One region of the Arthrobacter sp. UYEF36 genome, then DNA from elsewhere that is predicted to be linked to it. Evidence: predicted binding sites of a transcription regulator. Region 1 holds the regulator's gene; the other holds the start of a gene.

What was found. The regulator LexA, encoded in region 1, represses DNA repair genes until DNA is damaged. The targets are predictions, from matches to a motif close to TCGAACANNTGTTCGA.
Region 2: the regulator LexA is predicted to act here: its motif matches at 6,887-6,902, upstream of ABIB29_RS13905 (LysM peptidoglycan-binding domain-containing protein).

Annotation. Positions count from the first base shown of each region.
Region 1 is NZ_JBEPOX010000011.1:48,465-58,813, reverse strand. It holds gene dapF (diaminopimelate epimerase) at 1-335, shown strand, start outside; gene ABIB29_RS15760 (class I SAM-dependent methyltransferase) at 316-930, opposite strand; gene hflX (GTPase HflX) at 1,395-2,963, shown strand; gene ABIB29_RS15750 (ATP-dependent DNA helicase) at 2,956-5,100, shown strand; gene lexA (transcriptional repressor LexA) at 5,180-5,932, opposite strand; gene ABIB29_RS15740 (LysM peptidoglycan-binding domain-containing protein) at 6,292-6,780, shown strand; gene ABIB29_RS15735 (histidinol-phosphate transaminase) at 6,837-7,955, shown strand; gene hisB (imidazoleglycerol-phosphate dehydratase HisB) at 8,021-8,647, shown strand; gene hisH (imidazole glycerol phosphate synthase subunit HisH) at 8,644-9,399, shown strand; gene ABIB29_RS15720 (CG2302 family histidine operon protein) at 9,400-9,555, shown strand; gene priA (bifunctional 1-(5-phosphoribosyl)-5-((5-phosphoribosylamino)methylideneamino)imidazole-4-carboxamide isomerase/phosphoribosylanthranilate isomerase PriA) at 9,606-10,349, shown strand, end outside.
Region 2 is NZ_JBEPOX010000009.1:48,717-59,065, reverse strand. It holds gene ftsL (cell division protein FtsL) at 1-622, opposite strand, end outside; gene rsmH (16S rRNA (cytosine(1402)-N(4))-methyltransferase RsmH) at 619-1,617, opposite strand; gene mraZ (division/cell wall cluster transcriptional repressor MraZ) at 1,822-2,250, opposite strand; gene ABIB29_RS13930 (SCO2097 family morphological protein) at 2,661-3,035, opposite strand; gene dinB (DNA polymerase IV) at 3,325-4,587, opposite strand; gene ABIB29_RS13920 (hypothetical protein) at 4,662-5,195, shown strand; gene ABIB29_RS13915 (polyprenyl synthetase family protein) at 5,192-6,286, shown strand; gene ABIB29_RS13910 (Rv2175c family DNA-binding protein) at 6,397-6,750, opposite strand; gene ABIB29_RS13905 (LysM peptidoglycan-binding domain-containing protein) at 7,030-8,394, shown strand; gene ABIB29_RS13900 (Stk1 family PASTA domain-containing Ser/Thr kinase) at 8,512-10,349, shown strand, end outside.

The DNA of each region.
Region 1 (10,349 bases):
AGCTGTTTACCGCACCCCACGTCGACCCGACGCCGCCCCACGGCACCAATGTCGAGTTCGTCGTCCCCTCCGAGCCGCTGGTCCACGACGGCGTCGGAACCATCACCATGCGCGTTCATGAACGGGGCGTGGGGGAAACCCAGTCCTGCGGCACCGGGGCCTGCGCAGCCGCCGTCGCGATCCGCCACTGGGCCGGCCAGAGTGCCCCGGACGTGTGGAACGTCCACGTCCCTGGCGGCGTCGTCGGGGTGAAGTTCTTCCTCGGCGCGGAGGGCCACGAGCACGTCGAGCTCAGCGGCCCCGCGGTGATCGTCGCTACTGGGACGCTTTCCTGACCCGAAGGATGCGGAACGACTTCGAGGTGCTCTCGCGCGTCACCGTGAAGCTGCTGTCCAGCTCGGCCGCCAGCCAGCGCTGCAGGGAATCGGATCCCAGGTTCTTCTGCACCACCAGCCACGCGGAGCCGCCGGGCGCCAGCCGCGGCAGCCACAGCAGCAGCAGCGCATGGAGTTCGTCCTTGCCGATCCGGATGGGCGGGTTGGACCAGATCGTGTCGAAGCGGAGCCCGGGGTCGACGGCGTCGGGTGTGCTGGCCGTGACATTGCCCAGTCCCAGCAGTGCGGCATTTTCGTTGGTCAGGCTCACGCACCGTTCGTTGACGTCCACGGCGTAGACCCGGGCGTGCGGTGCCCGCAGGGCCAGGGTCAGGGCGATCGGACCCCAGCCGCAGCCGATGTCCAGCAGCGTTCCCTGCGGGGCCGGGGCGGGTGCCTCGGCCAGCAGCACGGCCGTGCCCTTGTCGATCCCGTCCGGGCTGAAGATGCCCGAGGACGTCTGCAGGTGCCGGGTCTCACCGGCAAGCTCCACGGTCAGTGGCTTGCGGGTGAAGGGCCCGGCCGGCTGGGCGCTGAAATAGTGTGCAGACTCCATAACTGCCCAGATTAGTTGGCGCCCGGCCCGTAGGCGAAACCGCGGCGGGCGGACGGGGGCAACCGGAGGGTCTGCTAGTCTTAAAGACATGTTCCTGAACTCCAAGTAGCCGGCACGGGTTAAATCCCGCCCCCGCAGCGACGCAGGTAGTAACCTTCCGCTCAGTGCGCCACCCCGCGATGAACCTGAAAAGGACCCAGCCGCTGGCGCCCGATCCACTTGGAGTTTGGCGGTGCTCATGGAGCCCGGCCAAGCGGACAGACCTCCCTTCTCAAGGCCACACCACGCCGGTTCCATTCCCCCCTTCTCACCGCTCCCTCGCGGAGCCCACCCTTGCCCCGGCACCGCTGCCGCGGGCATTCCAGGAGGCCGCTTTGACGAATAGTCGTCAGCCCAGCGCGAATACCGCCCCAGACAGCACCGATCGGCACTATTCTGAAACTGCCGAACCTCTAAAGGAGACCATGACCAGTCAGCCCAACACCGGACCCGATTCAGCAGCCCAGGACATGAGTCCTGCGGAAATCCAGGCTGTCATCGACCGGATCCTTTCCAAGGACACCCCTGCCCGGAAGGCGGCCCCGGCTGCCGGCGAGCCCACCTCGGTGCTCGGCAAGGCGCAGGCGATCTCCCGGCAGGACGAGGAGCACAGCAACTACGACGGTGACCAGCAGGACCTCGAGGAACGGCACGCGCTGCGCCGTACCGCCGGTCTGTCCACGGAACTCGAAGACGTCACCGAAGTCGAATACCGGCAGCTGCGGCTCGAGCGGGTCGTGCTGGCCGGCCTCTGGACCGAAGGCACCCTGGCCGACGCCGAGAACTCGCTCCGCGAACTCGCCGCTCTCGCCGAGACGGCCGGCTCGGAGGTCCTCGACGGGATTGTGCAGCGCCGCGCCAAGCCCGACCCCGGAACCTTCCTCGGCTCCGGCAAGGCCCAGGAACTCAAGGACATTGTGATGTCCACCGGCGCAGACACCGTCGTCGTCGACGCCGAACTGGCACCGTCCCAGCGCCGCAGCCTGGAAGACATCGTCAAGGTCAAGGTCATCGACCGCACGGCCCTGATTCTGGACATTTTTGCGCAGCACGCCAAAAGCCGCGAGGGCAAGGCCCAGGTGGAACTGGCCCAGCTCGAATACCTGCTCCCGCGCCTGCGCGGCTGGGGTGACTCGATGTCCCGCCAGGCCGGTGGCCAGGTGGGCGGTGCCGGCGCCGGCATGGGTTCGCGAGGTCCCGGTGAAACCAAGATCGAGCTGGACCGCCGCCGGATCCGCACCCGGATGGCCAAACTGCGGCGTGAAATCGCCGCGATGAAGCCGGCCCGGGAGACCAAGCGCGCCAACCGCCGCCGGAATTCCGTGCCGTCCGTAGCGATCGCCGGGTACACCAACGCCGGCAAGTCCTCGCTGCTGAACCGGCTGACCGACGCCGGTGTGCTGGTGGAGAACGCCCTGTTCGCCACGCTGGACCCGACGGTCCGCAAGGCCGAGACCTCGGACGGGCTGGGCTACACCCTGGCCGATACCGTGGGCTTCGTCCGGTCGCTGCCCACCCAGCTCGTGGAGGCTTTCCGCTCCACCCTGGAGGAAGTCGCCGACGCGGACCTGATCCTGCACGTCGTGGATGTCTCCCACCCGGATCCGGAGGGACAGATCGCCGCGGTCCGCAAAGTCTTCAGCGAAGTCGATGCCCGCAAGGTGCCGGAAATCATCGTCCTGAACAAGGCCGACGCCGCCGATCCCTTCGTGATCGAACGGCTCAAGCAGCGCGAACCGCGCCACGTGGTGGTGTCGGCACGCACGGGCGAAGGCATCCCGGAACTGCTCAAAGCGATCAGCGAAGGCATCCCGCGGCCCAGCGTGAAGCTGGAACTCATGATCCCGTACAACCGCGGGGACCTGCTCTCCAAGCTGCACGAGACCGACGCCGAGATCCTCAGCCTCGACCACGAGGAAGCGGGCACCCGCGCCGTCGTGATGGTGCGCGAAGGATTCGCCGCTGAACTGGATTCGTTCATCAGCAATGACTAAGGCAGCGGTGACCGGGACGGACACAGGCCCGGGCGGCGAGGCGGGGGCGGACCCCGCGGGGACCGAAGCCGCCGGAACACCTTCGGCAGGAACCGGCGGCGGGGCGGGCGGGGAGTTCGTCATCGAACTGCTCGACCGTGCCGTGTCCGGCATGGGCGGCCAGAGCCGCGACGGCCAGCACGAGATGGCCCGGCAGGTGGCGCACGCGATCGACAGCGGCGACCACCTGCTGGTCCAGGCCGGCACCGGAACGGGCAAGTCCCTCGCGTACCTGATCCCGCTGATCGCCCATTCGCTCGTCAGCGACAAACCCACCCTGGTCTCCACCGCCACCCTCGCCCTGCAGACCCAGATCGTCGGCCGCGACCTGCCCCGGCTGCTCAAGACCATCACCCCGGCGCTGGACCGGCCCGTCAAGGTCGCCCTCGTCAAGGGCCGCTCCAACTACGTGTGCCGCCACAAGCTCGAGGGCGGTTTCCCCTCCGAAGAGCCCTCCGAAGGCCAGCTCTTCTCGCTCGGCGAGGACACCTCGGTGCCGCATTTCGCCGCGGGGATGGGCGGCCCGTCGTCCCAGCTCGGCAAGGAAGTCGTCCGGCTGCGCGAATGGGCCGAGGACACCGCGACGGGGGACCGGGACGAACTCCTGCCCGGCGTCACGGACCGCGCCTGGCGGCAGGTGTCCGTCACCTCCATGGAGTGCCTCGGCGCGCAGAAGTGCCCCCTGGCGGCCGAATGCTTCAGCGAACTGGCCCGCCAGAACGCCGCAGATGCCGACGTCGTCGTCACCAACCACGCCATGTTGGCCGTCAGCGCCTTCGAGGGCCTGGCGGTCCTGCCCGAATACGACGTGGTGGTGGTGGACGAAGCCCACGAACTCCAGGACCGGGTGACGGGTGCCGTGTCCGGCCAGCTCTCCGTCGCGATGGTGCACGCGGCCGCGTCCGGAGCCCGGAAGCACACCGGCATCACCGTGGACGCACTGAACAATGCCGCCTCCAACCTCGAACTTGCCATTGAAGGGGTCCCCAGCGGACTGATGCCCAACGGCCTCAACAGCGAACAACTCGACTGCGTGGACCAGCTGCGGGACGCCTGCCGCGCGGCGCTCTCGGACTCCAAGGGGGACAGCGCCACCACGGCCGACGGCGGCCGCCAGCTCGCGCGCTCCCGACTCATGGTGATCCTGGAGCTCTGCGAACGGCTGCTCGCCGCCCGCGAAAACCGCGAAGTGGTCTGGTTTTCCCGCAACAGCACCTTCGACCCGCAGCAGGGCTACTCCCAGCCGGACGAGTCCGCTCCGGCCCTGATCAACATCGCCCCGCTCAGCGTCGCCGGACGGCTCCGCGAGGGCCTGTTCGCGGACCACACCGTCATCCTGACCTCGGCGACGCTGGCGATCGGATCCGCCTTCGAACCCGCCGCCGGCGGCCTGGGCCTGGTCGGACCGGGAGCCCCGAGCTGGACCGGGGTCGACGTCGGCTCGCCCTTCGAATACCCGAAACAGGGCATCCTCTACGTTGCCAAGCACCTGCCCAAACCCGGCCGCGGCATGTCCCCGGAGGCCCTCGACGAGCTCGAGAAGCTGATCCGGGCCTCCGGCGGCGGGGCCCTGTGCCTGTTCTCCTCCCGGCGCGCCGCCGAGGAGGCCGCTGAAGCCCTGCGCCCGCGGCTGGACATGAGCATCCTCTGCCAGGGGGATTCGACCATGACCGCGCTGGTGAAACAGTTCGCCGACGAACCCGACACCTGCCTCTTTGGCACCATGTCGCTGTGGCAGGGTGTCGACGTGCCAGGAACCTCCTGCCGCCTCGTGGTGATCGACCGGATACCGTTCCCGCGGCCCGACGATCCGCTGATGACAGCACGGTCCCGTGCGGTGGCCCAGGCCGGCGGCAACGGGTTTATGAGCGTTTCCGCCACCCACGCCGCCATCCGCCTGGCCCAGGGTGCCGGCCGGCTGATCCGTACGACGACGGACAGGGGAGTGGTGGCCGTGCTGGACTCGCGGCTCTCCACCGAGCGCTACGGGGGATTCCTCCGCGCCGCCCTGCCGCCGTTCTGGCCGACCACCGACCCCGCGATCGCCTACGCAGCCCTGGCACGGCTCGCAAAGGAATCCGGGCAGCCCGCCACGTAGTCCGCAGGAACGCGAGGGGCCCCGTCCAATGCCGAAGGGGCCCTTTTCGCTGCTCTTGACGTGCCGGTCCTGGGCGGTCCTAGAGGGAGCGCAGCACCGAGACGACTTTGCCCATGATGACGGCGTGATCGCCGAGGATGGGCTCGTACTGGGTGTTCTGCGGCAGCAGCCAAGTGTGGCCGTCGCGCTGGCGGAACGTCTTGACCGTCGCCTCGTCGTCCAGCAGCGCGGCGACGATGTCACCGTTGATGGCGTCGCCCTGCCGGCGCACCACCACCCAGTCACCGTCGCAGATGGCGGCGTCGATCATCGAATCCCCCGCGACTTTAAGCATAAAGAGTTCGCCGTGGCCCACCAGCTGGCGCGGCAAGGGCATCACGTCCTCGACGACCTGGTCGGCCAGGATCGGCCCGCCTGCGGCAATGCGGCCCACCAGCGGCACCATGGCGGTGTCGGTGGCGCTGGCCAGCTCTGACACCGACAATCCGCCGACCGTGCGCAGTCCGCCGGACTTCTCCACCCCTGAAATCTTCGTGGTTCCCTCGTCGAGGGTCAGCGGCATCAGCACTTCCATGGCCCGGGGGCGCTTGGGGTCACGCCGCAGGTAGCCAAGTTTCTCCAGTTGCGAGAGCTGGTGGGTGACGCTGGAGAGGCTGGCCAGGCCAACGGTGTCACCAATCTCGCGCATGGAGGGCGGATAGCCGTTGTCCGTGACGGAGCGCTGGATGGTTTCCAGGATCTTCTTTTGCCGGACGGTGAGGCTCTTGGGTGGCCGGGCCGCCTGCGGGCTCCGTTGCTGGGTGGCCCTGCCGCCAGTGGCTGGTGCTGCCATGTTCGCCAACGCCTTTCCGTTCGGCCCGGCCGCCGTGGCTGCGGCTGCCGGGAACTGCCGGCCTGAAATGTCAGACCCTGCTGATCAACTGCAGAAGTGGTTGTTCTGTAGCTCAAACGTAGGCCAGCCACACAGCTTTTTCAAACATTTGTTCTAGCGAGTCTCGACATTGTTCGTTGGTAAGTGCTAAAACAGAACATGCAGGATTCGAATATGTGTTCTATTCATTCGCAGTTTGAGGATGGATCACTGTTCGGACACAGCATGACGTTCGGTTCTTTGTTCGAAGGTTAGGCCGGTTGGCGGCAAGTACGTGGAGTACGCCGGGCGGCACAGTATGGTCCAGGAGGGCTCAGTTCATGTCAGCATCAAGCGCGTTTCACGACACTTTCGGCCGCGACGCATTCGGCAACTACGGCCGCCCCGACGGCGGTGCGTCCGCCGGCCAGCAGGGCGGGTTTGGCCAGCGGGGCTCCATCGCCCGGCACGTCCCGGCCGGCGGGAACAGTGCAGGCCGCGGGCCGCGGGTCAAGCAGGCGCCGCTGCGGCTCACCCGGCGGGGGCGCTTTGTCTTCATCGGGGTGCCGCTGATTCTGCTGGCTGCGCTCATTCTGTCCTTCAGCGGTTTCCTTAACGCCCCGGCCAAGGCGGCAGAGTCCGCTGCCGGCCTGTCGTTGACTCCCACCGTCACCGTGACGGTGCAGCCCGGTGAGTCACTCTGGGCCATCGCCGAGACCGTGGCGCCGGAGCGCGACCCCCGTGACGTCGTCACCGATATCATCCAGCTGAACAACCTGGATGCCGCCCGTGTCGTGCCGGGCCAGGCACTCTTTATTCCGTCCAAGTAACACCCCGGATCCGTCACAGTTTCAGGGCCCGCCGCGATCTCACTTAAACTGGTGCAGTGACTGACCAGCTAGAGCGCCTGAACCGACTTCCCCTCCGGACCAACCTGCGCGGCCTGACGCCGTACGGCGCGCCGCAGCTGGACGTCCCCATCCTGCTCAACGTCAACGAAAACACCCATGGTGTCCCGGCCGACGTGCGGGCCGCGATTTCCGAGGCCGTTACGATTGCCGCAGCCGGCTTGAACCGCTATCCGGACCGCGAATTCACGGAACTGCGCGAAGCCCTCGCGGAATACCTCGGCCACGGACTGGGCGCGGACAACATCTGGGCCGCAAATGGTTCCAACGAGGTTCTCCAGCAGATCCTCCAGGCCTTCGGCGGCCCGGGGCGCACCGCCCTCGGCTTCCCTCCCACGTATTCCATGTACCCGCTGCTGGCCTCCGGTACCGACACCGGCTACATCGTCGGGGCCCGCGCCGATGACTACGGACTCAGCGCCGAATCGGCCGCCCGCCAGGTCCGCGAACTCCAGCCGAACATCGTCTTCCTGTGTTCCCCGAACAACCCCACCGGCACCGGGCTTGGCCTGGACGTCGTGGAGGCCGTCTATGAGGCCGGCGAAGCCAGCCAGACCATCGTGATTGTCGACGAGGCGTACCACGAGTTCGCCCACGACGGCACGCCGAGCGCGCTCACGCTGCTGCCCGGCCGGGAACGGCTGATCGTCTCGCGCACCATGAGCAAGGCCTTCGCCCTTGCCGGCGCCCGTGTTGGCTACATGGCGGCGGCGCCCGAGGTGACGGACGCCCTGCGCCTGGTCCGGCTCCCGTACCACCTTTCGGCCATCACCCAGGCGGCAGCCCTGGCCGCCCTGCACCACCGGGTCGCACTGATGGCCGACGTCGAGGACATCAAGCGCCAGCGGGACAGGATCGTGTCCGAACTGCAGCGGATGGGCCTCAAGCCGGCCGCCTCCGACTCGAACTACGTCTTCTTCGGCGGTCTGGACAACCCGCACGAGGTCTGGCAGGGCCTGCTTGACGCCGGTGTGCTGATCCGCGATGTTGGCATTCCCGGGCACCTGCGCGTCACCGCCGGGACTGAGACGGAAACCACAGCCTTCCTCGAAGCGCTCGAGCGGATCCTGGCCGGCCGCGCAGTGCAGCCAGCCTAGACTTAACCCAGGACATCCACCCTGCCCTGTTCGCCGGGCACCGTCGTCATCCAAAGGACACCCACATGAGCAACACCGGATCAACCGCTGCCGAGGGCCGGACCGCACGCATGGAGCGGACCACCAGCGAGTCATCCGTGCTGGTCGAGATCAACCTGGACGGCACCGGGGTCTCTGATATCAGCACCTCGGTTCCGTTCTACGACCACATGTTGACGGCGCTGAGCAAGCACTCCCTGATCGATATGACGGTCAAGGCCACCGGCGATACGCACATTGATGTCCACCACACGGTCGAGGACGTTGCCATCACCTTCGGCGAAGTCCTGCGCACCGCGCTGGGGAACAAAGCCGGGATCCGCCGCTTCGGGGAAGCCACGGTGCCCCTCGACGAGGCCCTCGCGCAGGCTGTCGTCGACGTCTCCGGCCGCCCCTACCTCGTGCACGGTGGCGAGCCTGCCGGCCAGGAGTACCACCTGATCGGCGGACACTTCACCGGGTCCCTGACCCGCCACGTCTTCGAGGCGATCACCCTGCACGCCGGAATCTGCCTGCACATGAACGTCACAGCGGGCCGGGATCCGCACCACATCGTCGAGGCCCAGTTCAAGGCCTTCGCCCGCGCCCTGCGCGCCGCCATCGAACCGGATCCCCGGGTCGAGGGCATCCCGTCGACCAAGGGCGCGCTGTGACCGGCAAGGTGCTGAAGGACGGCGCCATCATCAACCCCGACGCCGGCAGGAAGCCGGTGTCGGCCGAGGGCAAGCCCACCGTCACGGTCCTCGATTATGGTTCCGGCAACGTCCGGTCCGCCGTGCGCGCCCTCGAACGCGCCGGCGCCGAGGTGATCCTCAGTTCCAAGCCGGAGGATGTGCTCAACGCCGACGGGCTCGTGGTCCCCGGCGTCGGGGCGTTCGAAACGGTGATGCGTGAGCTCAAAGCCGTTGATGCCATCCGCATGATCGGCCGCCGCGTCGCCGGCGGACGCCCCGTGCTGGCCATCTGCGTGGGCCTCCAGGTACTCTTCGAAGCCGGCGTCGAGCACGGCACCGAAGCCGAAGGCATGGGGGAGTGGCCCGGAAAGGTCGAACTCCTTCCGGCCGACGTCGTGCCGCACATGGGCTGGAACACCGTGTCCGTGCCGGCCGGCTCCAAGCTCTTTGCCGGGGTCGAAAACGAGCGTTTCTACTTCGTGCACTCCTACGGGGTCCAGCAGTGGGACTTCGATGTTATCCAGCCGCGGATGACGGCGCCGCTTGTCACCTGGTCGGAGCATGGTGCCCCCTTCATCGCGGCCGTGGAAAACGGCCCGCTGTGCGCCACGCAGTTCCACCCGGAGAAGTCCGGCGACGCCGGTGGACGCCTGCTGCGCAACTGGGTGGAAGGCCTGCGGGACCGTTCAGGGACCGCGGCGGCCCCCGCCCCGGAAGCCGGGACCGCCTAGATGTGGTCGATCGTGCTGATGGGGCTCGCCGGCCTGCTGGTCGGCGGAGCGCTGTCCTTCCGCCAGCAAAAGAGCCCGCGCTGGGTCCAGGCCGTGTTCTACGTCCTGGCCGGGATGGCGCTGCTCGCCGCCTACCTCCTGACCTTGTCCGCCTGACGCCCGCGGCGCCCCGACCACCTGCCGACCCTGAAAACTGAGGATCCACGATGACCACCGAAACCCCGCTGCCCGTGCTGGAGCTGCTCCCCGCCGTCGACGTCGTCAACGGCCAGGCGGTCCGCCTCGTCCAGGGCGAGGCCGGCAGCGAAACGAGCTACGGCACCCCCCTGGAAGCCGCGCTGAACTGGCAGCAGCAGGGGGCGGAGTGGGTCCACCTCGTCGACCTCGACGCCGCCTTCGGCCGGGGCTCCAACGCCGAACTGCTCCGCGAAGTGGTCGGCCGGCTCGACATCAAGGTGGAGCTCTCCGGGGGCCTGCGCGACGACGAGTCGCTCGAGCAGGCCCTGGAGCTCGGCGTCGCCCGCGTGAACCTCGGCACCGCGGCACTGGAAAACCCGGAGTGGACTGCCCGGGTGATTGAGCGCTTCGGCGACAGGATCGCCGTCGGGCTGGATGTCCGCGGCACCACGCTGGCTGGCCGCGGCTGGACCAAGGAGGGCGGTGACCTCTGGGACGTCCTGGGACGCCTCGAAGAGGCAGGCTGCGCCCGCTACGTCGTCACCGACGTCACCAAGGACGGCACCCTGCAGGGACCCAACGTCGAACTGCTGCGCCAGATGGTGGAGAAGACCGGCAAGCCGGTGGTCGCCTCCGGCGGAATCTCCAGCCTGGATGACCTCAGGGTCTTGCGTTCCCTCGTGCCGCTCGGCGTCGAGGGCGCCATCGTCGGCAAGGCCCTCTACAACGGAAACTTCACGCTGCCGGAGGCCCTCGACGTCGCCGGCCGGCGG
Region 2 (10,349 bases), on a different contig from region 1:
CGGCCGGGGCGGCGGCGGCCGGAGGGGCCGGTACGGCCTTGGCGGCCGGTTCCGCGGCGGCCGGCGCGGCGGCCGCGGCGGCTGCCGCGGGTTTGCGGTTCGCGAGCGGCTCCTTGACGGTGGCCGGCGGAACGACGCTGAGTTGTCCGGCCACGGCCGGGGCGGCTATGACGGCGCCGGGGGCGTCGCCCTTGACCGCAGGCTTGGCTTTGCCCGTGACGGTCAGGGTGGAAAGGTCGATCTGGCCCTTCCCGGTCGAAGCCACCATGCCCAGCTCCGTGGCCTTGGCGGCCAGGTTCTGCGGGGCGTCGAAGTTCTGCACCTGCTGGGTGAGGTCCTGGTTCTGTTTCGTCAGCGTGGACTGCTCGCTCCGCAGCTGCACCAGCTGGTACTGCGCGGTGGAAACGGAGATGTTGAGGACCAGTACCGCCATCAGGGCTATTGCAAGGAGGCCAAAGCAGAGGACGACGAACGGGGCACGCCGCTTCTGCGGGGTCGACCGGACCAGGGAGAGCGGGGTGCGCGCTTTCCGGGAGGGGCCGGTTCCGGGAGTGATCCCGGGCAGGGCGCGGGCTGTCGCGTCGGTGGCAACGGGGAATCTGTTGACAGCGGCAGTGCTCATGCGGCCCTCCTGGCTTTGATACGTTCCACGGCGCGGAGCCTGGCGGAAGCGGCGCGTGGGTTCTCGGCGATTTCAGCGGCGGTGGGCACTTCGGTGCCCTTCGTCAGGGTTTTCAGCTCGGCTTTGTGCTCTTCGAGTTCCACGGGGAAGCCGAGCGGTGCGGAGGATTTGGATCCTGCCTGGAAGAAGCCCTTGACGATCTTGTCTTCCAGCGAGTGGTACGACATAACGACGACGCGGCCGCCGACTGCGATGGCGTTGATGGCCGCGGGGATGGCGCGGTCCAGGACATCGAGTTCTTCGTTGACCTCGATCCGGAGCGCCTGGAAGGTCCGCTTCGCCGGATGTCCACCCGACTTTGCGGCGCCGGCGGGGACCACATCACGGATCTGTTCAACGAGCTCACCTGTGGTGGTGAAGGGCTTCGCCGCGCGGGCGGTGACGATCCGGTTGGCGATGCGGCCGGCAAACTTCTCCTCGCCCCATTTCCGGATGATCCGGACCAGGTCCTCTTCGCTGTAGTTGTTGACGACGTCGGCGGCGGTCTGGCCGCGGCTCGTGTCCATGCGCATGTCCAGCGGGGCGTCGAAGGAGTAGGCGAAGCCACGTTCCCGTTCGTCCAGCTGGAGCGACGAGACCCCGAGGTCCATCAGGACCCCGTGGACCTCCGCGAAGCCGAGGTCCTCGAGGATTTCGGGGATTTCGTCATACACCGCGTGCACCAGGTCGATCCGGCCGGCGAAGGGCGCCAGTCGCTCCCCCGCGAGGGCGAGGGCTTCCTCGTCACGGTCGATGCCGATCAGGTGCAGGTCCGGAAAGCGCTGGAGCATGGCTTCGGAGTGTCCGCCCATGCCCAGGGTGGCGTCAATGACCACGGGGGTCTCGCCTCGGCTGCGCGCCGTTTCGAATCCGGGTGCCAACAAATTGATGCACCGGTCCTTGAGGACCGGTACATGACGTTCGGACGTGGGCTTCGACTGGTCAGGGTCCGTCATGCCTGCGTCCTTTCGTGGTCCGGCTGATTTATGGAGTGCGGTTGCTGGGTGTGTGTGCCGCTTCTTGATCCAGATCCCCATCCGCGCCTATCCTGCGTCTGCCTGGCTCCGGGGAAGTGAGCCAGGAAAACAGCCCGATGGGCGGCTGGAGATCTCGGTCAAGAATCGTGCAGTACTGCTTGGCTGGTTGGTTCCTGTGGGGCTTCAGAGAATCCCCGGTATTGCATCGTCGGTCTCCGAGAAGGCCGTTTCCTTTTCAGCGAGGTACTCGTTCCAGGCCTGGGCGTCCCAGATCTCCGCGCGGGTGCCTGCACCAATAACGGCGAGTTCCCTGCCCAGCCCTGCGTACTCCCGGAGCGCCGGCGGAATCGTCACGCGCCCCTGCTTGTCAGGTACCTCGTCGGAGGCTCCAGAGAGAAAAACACGGATGTAGTCACGAGCCTGCTTGTTGGAGATTGGTGCCTCCCGCATTTGCTCGTGGACCCGGCCGAATTCCGCCTCACTGAAGACGTAGATGCAGCGTTCCTGGCCCCGTGTGAGAACCAGCCCGCCAGCAAGCTCCTCACGGAACTTCGCGGGGAGGATGATTCGGCCTTTTTCGTCCAGACGCGGCGAATGTGTGCCGAGAAACACGGCCCACCGCCTGTCTGTTCGTAGGAAGCCCAACGTCCCCTGTGCTGCCACTACCCTCTTACGTCCTCCACATTACTCCACATCCCTCCACAGTCAACGACACGCCGAACGATTCGGCCTCAATTTGTGGGATCGACGGCCCCGTATCCCTGTTATGGCTGGGAATTGGGGCGGGTGGGGCACAGTGGAGGGAATCTGCAGGGCCGTGCCGCTCCGGCCTCCGGTGCGGGGCCCAGGACGAACCCGCGGGGTCCGGCGGGGCTCCTGCGGCCCGGCATTCGGCGCACATCGCGGCTCGAAACCCCGATTAACGAAAAAAGACCCGCCGGAGCGGGTCTTTGATGCCACCTGGGTTTCCCCTGTGGTGGAAAGTGGAGATCGACGGGGAGGTCCGGCGGACCGGACGGAACCTAGGGTTCCCCGCGGTGCCGTTCGTCCCAGCGTTCCTCAAGATTGCTCATGAACGAACTCCTGGGCTTCCCGGACTTCCGGGCCGCATCCTCGGCCTTGGCTTTGCCGGCAGCCGCCCCGCGCATGGTGGCGTAGTAGACCCCGGCACCCATGACCACGAAGCCCAGAACTCCGACGAAGATGTTTTGGATCGTCACGCCAAATAGCAGAAGCACGACGCCTGCCAAGGTGGCCAGGACACCGATCACCAGATGGCGGGTTGACCATGAACGTCCCGCGTCCGAGCCCATCGAGCTGGCGAACTTTGGATCGTCCTCATGCAGCTGCTTCTCAAGTTGCTCCAGCAACTTCTGTTCGTGCTCCGAGAGCGGCATCACGACCTCCTTAAGTCGGCCAACGTCCAGACTGACGCGGCCAGTGTCCCTAATCCCACAACGTGCGGGATTCCCGTGTGGTTCCCATTCGCCGCCATTGGTCGATTGGGGGTCTTCACGGCCCGTTCCCGGGTGGTCAGCTGGTCCTGCATTAGTCCGGACGCTCGATCCAGTCGTTCCAAACTTACGTACTAATTACGTACTAATAAGGATAGTTTGTTGCGCCCTGTTCTGAAAGATGCCAAACGTCCCCTTGACTTCAAGAAGTGGCGGATTGACATCCCAAGGATCAGCCCGAGTTGCTTCCGGGGTCCAGGAGCCTGGCCGGAAGCACTGATTTTGTGCCAAATTTCCGGGTCACCTGGTCCAGGACCTGCTCCGCGGCGCGCCAGTTGTCGTCCCGGCGGTCAAGGCTCAGCTGCAGGGGCGCCTGCGCGGCTTCTTCGAGCTGTTCGGCCCGGATGCCCACAAGCCGCACGGTCATGGGGCGGTCACCGACCGACTCCAGGAGTTGGACGGCGACGGCGTAGAGCAGCTGGGCGCTGTCGATCGGGGTGCTGACCGTGCGGCTGCGGGTGATCGTGGAGAAGTCCGCGTAGCGCAGCTTGAGGGCCACGGTGCGCGCGTGCATGCCGGCACTGCGGAGCCGCTCCGCCGTCCGGTGCGACAGGCGCAGCAATTCCCGGTGTAGCAGTGCCCCGTCGGCGGTGTCCACCGCAAAGGTCTCTTCCGCGCCGATGCTCTTCTCGAGTCGGACGGGGGTCACCGGTCGGGGGTCGATGCCCCACGACAGCCGGTAAACGTGTTCACCGGAAGCGCCGAGCACCTTCCGGAGGGACGGGAGCGGGGACGCCGCGACATCCGCGACGGTCCGGATGCCCATCCGGGACAGCACCTCAACCGTTTTGGCGCCGACGCCCCAGAGGGCGCTGACCGGAAGGCTGTGCAGGTACGGGACAGTCTCCTCCGGCCCGATGAGCAGCAGCCCGTTCGGCTTGCACCGGGTGGAGGCAATCTTCGCCACGAACTTGCTGGCGGCTATCCCCACGGAAGCGGTGATGCCCAGCTCACTGCGGACCCGGGTGCGGATGAGTTCGCCGATCCCGCGGGGCGGGCCCAGCCGCCGGATCGCTCCCCCGACGTCGAGGAAGGCCTCGTCCACGCTGAGCGGCTCCACCAGTTCGGTAATCGACCCGAAGATCTCCATAATCTGGCCCGACACCTCGTAGTAGAGCCTGTGCCGGGGCTCGATAACGACGGCGGAGGGGCACATCCGCATGGCCACCACCATCGGCATGGCGGACTTGACGCCAAATTTCCGGGCCTCGTACGAGGCGGACAGCACGACCGACCGGTCGGCCGGGTAGCCCACGATGACAGGTTTGCCCACGAGCGCGGGACGGCTGCGCAGTTCCACGGAAACAAAGAACGCGTCCATGTCCACGTGCATGATGCTGCTCCGCCGGAGCTCCCGCAGTTGCGCTTCGCTGGGCCGCCTGGCTGCGCCCTGGGGAGACTGCTCCCGCTGCTGTTTATCCTGGTCCGGCCCCACAACTTCAATCCTATGCCCCGGGACTGACTAAACTGGAGGCTGCATCCGGCGTCAACACCAGGAGGAAAGTCCCTGTGAAGGTATTAGGACAGCGCAGCCGCGCTGCGGTAGCCGTCTTGGCGGCGGGCACGCTGATGGCCCTGGCCGCCTGCACACCCGCCAACCCCGGGACCACTTCCTCGGGCTCCTCGTCCGCCTCGGCTGCGCCGTCCGCGGCCGGGCCCACCACGACGGCGCCGGCCAGCCCCTCCGCCGAACCCGGCACCTCGGCCACCGTCGGTGCGATGGTTCCCGGGTTCCCGGAAACGCTCCTGCCGGTGATGCCCGGGGCGAAGGTCGTCTCCAGCAGCTTCGACAAGACCACGGAACCCGCTACGGTGGCACTGGTCGGCAGCATCTCTGCGCCGTCGGCCGAAGTGCTCGCCTTCTACACGAAGGAACTGGAGGCCCAGGGCTTCAAGGCCGTTCCGGGTGAAACTGTGGGAGCCGTGCCGTCCAAGGACTTCCTCCGCGGTGACACCGAGACAGTCAACATTTCCGTGCTGGAAACCGCCGGCGTCTCCACCTTCACCATCGGTGCGAACGTCGCCGCCGAGTCCGTCAAGTGACCCTCGCGGAGCAGCTGCGTCTGGAACAAACTGCCTATGTTGCCGCAGTCGCCGGGAAGCTCACCGATTTCCTGGCCACCCGCCAGGCGGTGATGTCCTCGATCTCCCCGGACATCGATCCGCTGATGGGGTCCATCTCGAACCTCGTCACCGGCGGCAAACGCCTCCGGGCGCTGATGTGCTACTGGGGCTGGCGGGGCGCGGGCGGCGGGGCGGGAGCCAACGAGATCGTGACGGCAGGCTCCGCGCTGGAGCTGTTCCAGGCAGCCGCCCTGATCCACGACGACATCATCGACCGCTCTGACACCCGCAGGGGCGGCCCCAGCGTGCACCGGCGCTTCAGCGAACTGCACGAGACGCAGGGCTGGGCACTGGACAGCGAACGGTTCGGGCACGCGGCCGCCATCCTGACCGGCGATCTGTGCCTGTCCTTCAGCGAGGAATCCTTTACCGAGATCGGGCAGAGCGCAGCCTCCGGGAGCCGGGCGCGGCTGATCTTCAACCTGATGCGCGCCGAGGTCATGGCGGGCCAGTACCTGGATATCCTGGAGGAGGTGGCGGGTCCCCGTCGGGACCGGGCCGGAGCCGTCAGCCGCGCCCAGTCCATCATCCGGTTCAAGTCGGCCAAGTACTCCACCGAACATCCGCTGGCTTTGGGCGGCGCCCTGGCCGGCGCCCACGACGAGCTGCTGCGGGGCTACTCGGCATTCGCCCTTCCGTTGGGCGAGGCCTTCCAGCTCCGCGACGACGTCCTGGGAGTCTTCGGTGATCCTGTTACCACCGGCAAACCGGCGGGAGACGATCTCCGGGAAGGCAAGCGGACCGTCCTGATCGCCTTTGCCCTGGACCTGGCCAGCCCCGCCGAGTCCGCGTTCATCGACGCAAAGCTGGGCAGCCCCGGGCTGGGCGATGCCGACGTGGACGAAATCCGCCGCATCATCGCGGACTGCGGCGCGCTCCAGGCCACGGAAGTCCTGATCGAGGAATTTGGACGCGCAGCGTTCGCTGCCCTGGATCTCCTGCCGTTGGAGGAACTGCCCAAGACGGCGCTCCGGAAGCTGGCCGAGGCCACGGTCAGCCGCGCGGCCTGAACCGCAGCCCCCGGCGGCACCGGAACCCGGCGGCACCAACAATGCAGGCCCTGCACCTCACAACTGAGGGACAGGGCCTGCATTAGTTCAGAATGGGACGTTGGTTGCGGCTACCAGGCCAGCGACTGCGCCCGGCGCCGGATTTCCGTTTTGCGCCCCTCCCGGAGGGCGTCGATCGGACGGCCGCGCAGGGAATCGTCCGGCGTAAACAACCAGGTAACGAGTTCCTCGTCGGAATAGCCGGCGTCCGCGAGGACCACGATCGTTCCCTTGAGGCTTTCAACAGCATGACCGTCCTGGATGAAGTCCGCAGGAACGCAGCGGATCCGTCGTTCCCCGACCCTCAGTGCCGCCAGCGCACGTTCATCAAGAAGCGCATGAACCTTGGTAATCGAAACGTTCAGAAGCTGTGCGACATCGGGCAGGGGCAGCCATTCGCCCACAAGGCTTTCTACATTACTCACGGATCAAGATTGCCATGCCGGCAGGCTCTGCGCCTAGTCGACGACGCCCCGTTTAACTCCGGCCGCCCCCGGCGCCGATTCCGTCCGCGCCGCGGCCCCCTCTGACCGACACTCCGCGGACCTCCCTTGCAGAATGTCAAACACTTCTTGTGCTAATTCCCAAATCATGAGAGATTCACATGGATCACATTTGTAACTGCAATAACTTGAGTCACACTGGTAACACCAGTACTGCCGGCCACACCCGCAGCGTTCGCCGCTGAGAAGAGGACCTTTCCCATGACGACGTCACGTTCGCCAAAGCCCACTGCGCGGCCCAGCCTGCCGATGATTGCGGCCACGACGGCGGCCCTTCCCGCCGTCGTCCTGTCTTCTCTGGCGATCGCCCAGCCGGCCGCGGCCGAGTCCCGCACCCGCGCCATCCCGGCCACCCTTGCTGCGGCCATGCAGGCCCAGGCCCAGGCGCAGACCGCCCGGTCGCTGGGTTCCGCGTTGATTCCTGCCAGTTCCGTCCCGGCGGCTGTGCCGTCCGCCTTCCGGCCGGCCCAGGTTTCCGCCCCCGAGGAGTACACGATCGCCCGCGGTGACACGATCAGCGGAATCGCCGGCAAGTTTGGCCTGGACACGAACGCCATCCTGGAAGTGAACGGGCTGCAGGCGAACACCATCATCTACCCCGGCCAGAAGATCAAACTCGGCGGCCCGGCCACAGCGCCGGAGCCCGCGGCTCCCGCCGCCGCTGCCGGCAGCGTCTACACCGTGAAGTCGGGCGACACCCTTGGCGCCATCGCGGCCCGCCACGGAGTCAAGCTTTCCGAGGTCTTCGGCTGGAACGGGCTCAACCTGGGCTCCATCATCTACCCCGGCCAGCAGATCAAGATCGGCGGGGCCGCGGCACCTGCCCCGGCCCCGGCAGCCCCCGCCCCGGTGGCGACGGCCTCGACCCCGGCGGCACCGGCCCCCGCGTCAGGTTCCTACACCATCAAGTCCGGCGACACCCTCTCCGGAATCGCCGCACGGAACGGCGTCAAGCTCGCCGACATCCTGTCCGCCAACCGCCTGACGACGAGCAGCATCATCTACCCCGGCCAGAAGCTGGCCCTGCCGGGCGGGGCCATCACCCCGGCGTCGACTCCTCCCGCTGCCACGGTCACGCCGCTCGTCCCGAGCACCTTCCTCGGCTACACGTACCCGGCCGCCGTTGTCAGCTCCGCCAACCAGAACAAGGCCCTGCTGAACGCCTCGCCGGTGCCCAGCCGCGAACAGATGAAGACCATCGTCGCGGACACCGCCCGCCGCATGGGCGTCGATCCGTCACTCGCCCTGGCCTTCGCGTTCCAGGAATCCAGCTTCGACCACCGCTCGGTCTCCCCGGCCAACGCGATCGGCACCATGCAGGTCATCCCCTCCTCGGGTGAGTGGGCGTCGGACCTCGTGGGCCGCCAGCTGAACCTGCTGGACCCGTACGACAACGCCACGGCCGGCGTCGCGATCATCCGCCAGCTGCTCCGCACCAGCCCGGACCAGGACTCCGCCATCGCGGGTTACTACCAGGGACAGTACTCGGTCAGCAAGTACGGCATGTACGACGACACCAAGCGCTACGTGGAGTCCATCAAGGCGCACCAGAAGAACTTCGGCTAGAAGTCCAGAGCAGCCACGGCCGCCCCGTCCAAGCCACGGCCAAGCCACGACTGATAACGATACGGGCCCGGATCGCATGTTGATTCGGGCCCGTTTCCGTGCAGCGATTAGGATCGTATAGTGCAGGATTACTCGTCGGACCCTCTCGTTGGCACTCTGGTGGATGGCCGGTACCTGATTCAGTCCAGGCTCGCCAGCGGCGGGATGTCCACTGTGTATGTGGCCACCGACCGCCGGCTGGAGCGGGATGTGGCACTGAAGGTGCTGCACCCCCACATGACCGGGGACCCGCAGTTCCTCGACCGGCTGGGCCGCGAGGCCAAGGCCGCGGCCCGGCTGTCGCATCCGCACGTCGTGGGAGTGCTGGACCAGGGCGAGGATGACCGGGTGGCCTACCTGGTGATGGAGTACATCAAGGGCCACACCCTGCGCGACGTCCTCAAGGACAAGGGCGCGCTTCCTCCGCGCCTTGCCCTGGCGCTGATCGACCCCGTCGTCGAGGGCCTGGGGGCGGCCCATGAAGCGGGCCTCATCCACCGGGACATCAAACCCGAGAACGTTCTGATCGCCGACGACGGACGGATCAAGCTCGGCGACTTCGGGCTGGCCCGCGCCATTTCGACGTCGACCAGCACCGGGGCGCTGATCGGCACCGTGGCGTACCTCTCCCCTGAACTCGTGCTGGGCCGGCAGGCCGACGCGCGCAGTGACATCTACTCGGTCGGGATCATGCTGTACGAGATGATCACCGGCCGGCAGCCATTCGACGGCGAGGTCCCCATCCAGGTCGCCTACCAGCACGTCAACTCTGCTGTCGGCGCCCCCTCCGGGCTCGTGCCGGGACTCGCCGCTGAAATTGACGAACTCGTGCAGTGGTGCACCGCCAACGACCCCGACAAGCGCCCCGTCGACGGAAGCGCCCTGCTCTCCGAACTCCGCCACATCCGGAGGAACCTCAGCGACGCCGAACTCGACCTGCAGCCCCCGGCGGCGCGTCCGGCGCGTCCGGCCGTCCCGGCCGTGCCGCCCACCCCCAGCCCGCCGGCCCGGCGCCCCGGCGGCTCCCCGGAGCCCCGCGACGGCAGCGGCGCCACCGAAGTGATCGGCGGCCGCCAGCAGCCCACGGAGTTCATCGCCCGCGGCAGCAACCCGACCACCGTGATGTCCGCGGCCCCGCGCCACCCCGGCTACGGCCCGCTGTCCGCCCCCGACGACGTGAACTACAACAGCTACGCCAACTACGCCAACTACGCCAACTACGACGACGGAAACAATTCCGCAGTTCCTGCCAGCAAGCGGGCGCAGCGCAAACTCGACCGTGACGAGGAGAAGGCGCGCCAGCGTGCCGCGGCCACGCCGGTCCGGACCCTGCGCGAGGGGAACCCCCGCCGCCGGGGGCTGCTGTGGATTCTTGTCCTGGTCATCGCGGCTTTGCTGGCCGGCGGGGCCGGCTGGTTCTTCGGCATGGGACCGGGCTCCCCCGGCACGGTTCCGCAGCTCGCGAACAAGACGGTGGCGGAGGCCCAGCAACTGCTCCGCACGGCCGGATTCCAGTCCACCACCAGGGACGTCTTCGACGACGACGTCGCCCCCGGGCTGGTGGTCGGTTCTGTTCCGGCAGCCGGGGAAGTCATCCGGAAGTTCCAGCCGGTGTCCCTCGCGGTCTCCAGGGGTCCCGAGCTGTTTCCTCTGCCGGACCTGGTCGGGGGGTCCCTGGACGAGGCCAAGACCGCCCTCAACGGCGCGGGTATGGCCCTCGGGCAGATCTCTGAAACCTTTGATGAATCCGCGGCCGCCGGCACCGTCCTGGCGCAGGCACCGCGCAGCGGCAATCCGGTCCGCCACGGCACCCCGGTGGACCTCACCGTGTCCAAAGGCCCGCAGCCCATTCCGGTGCCGGACGTGCGGGGCCAGGATCAGGGCGACGCGGTCGCGGCCATCGAAGCCGCCGGCCT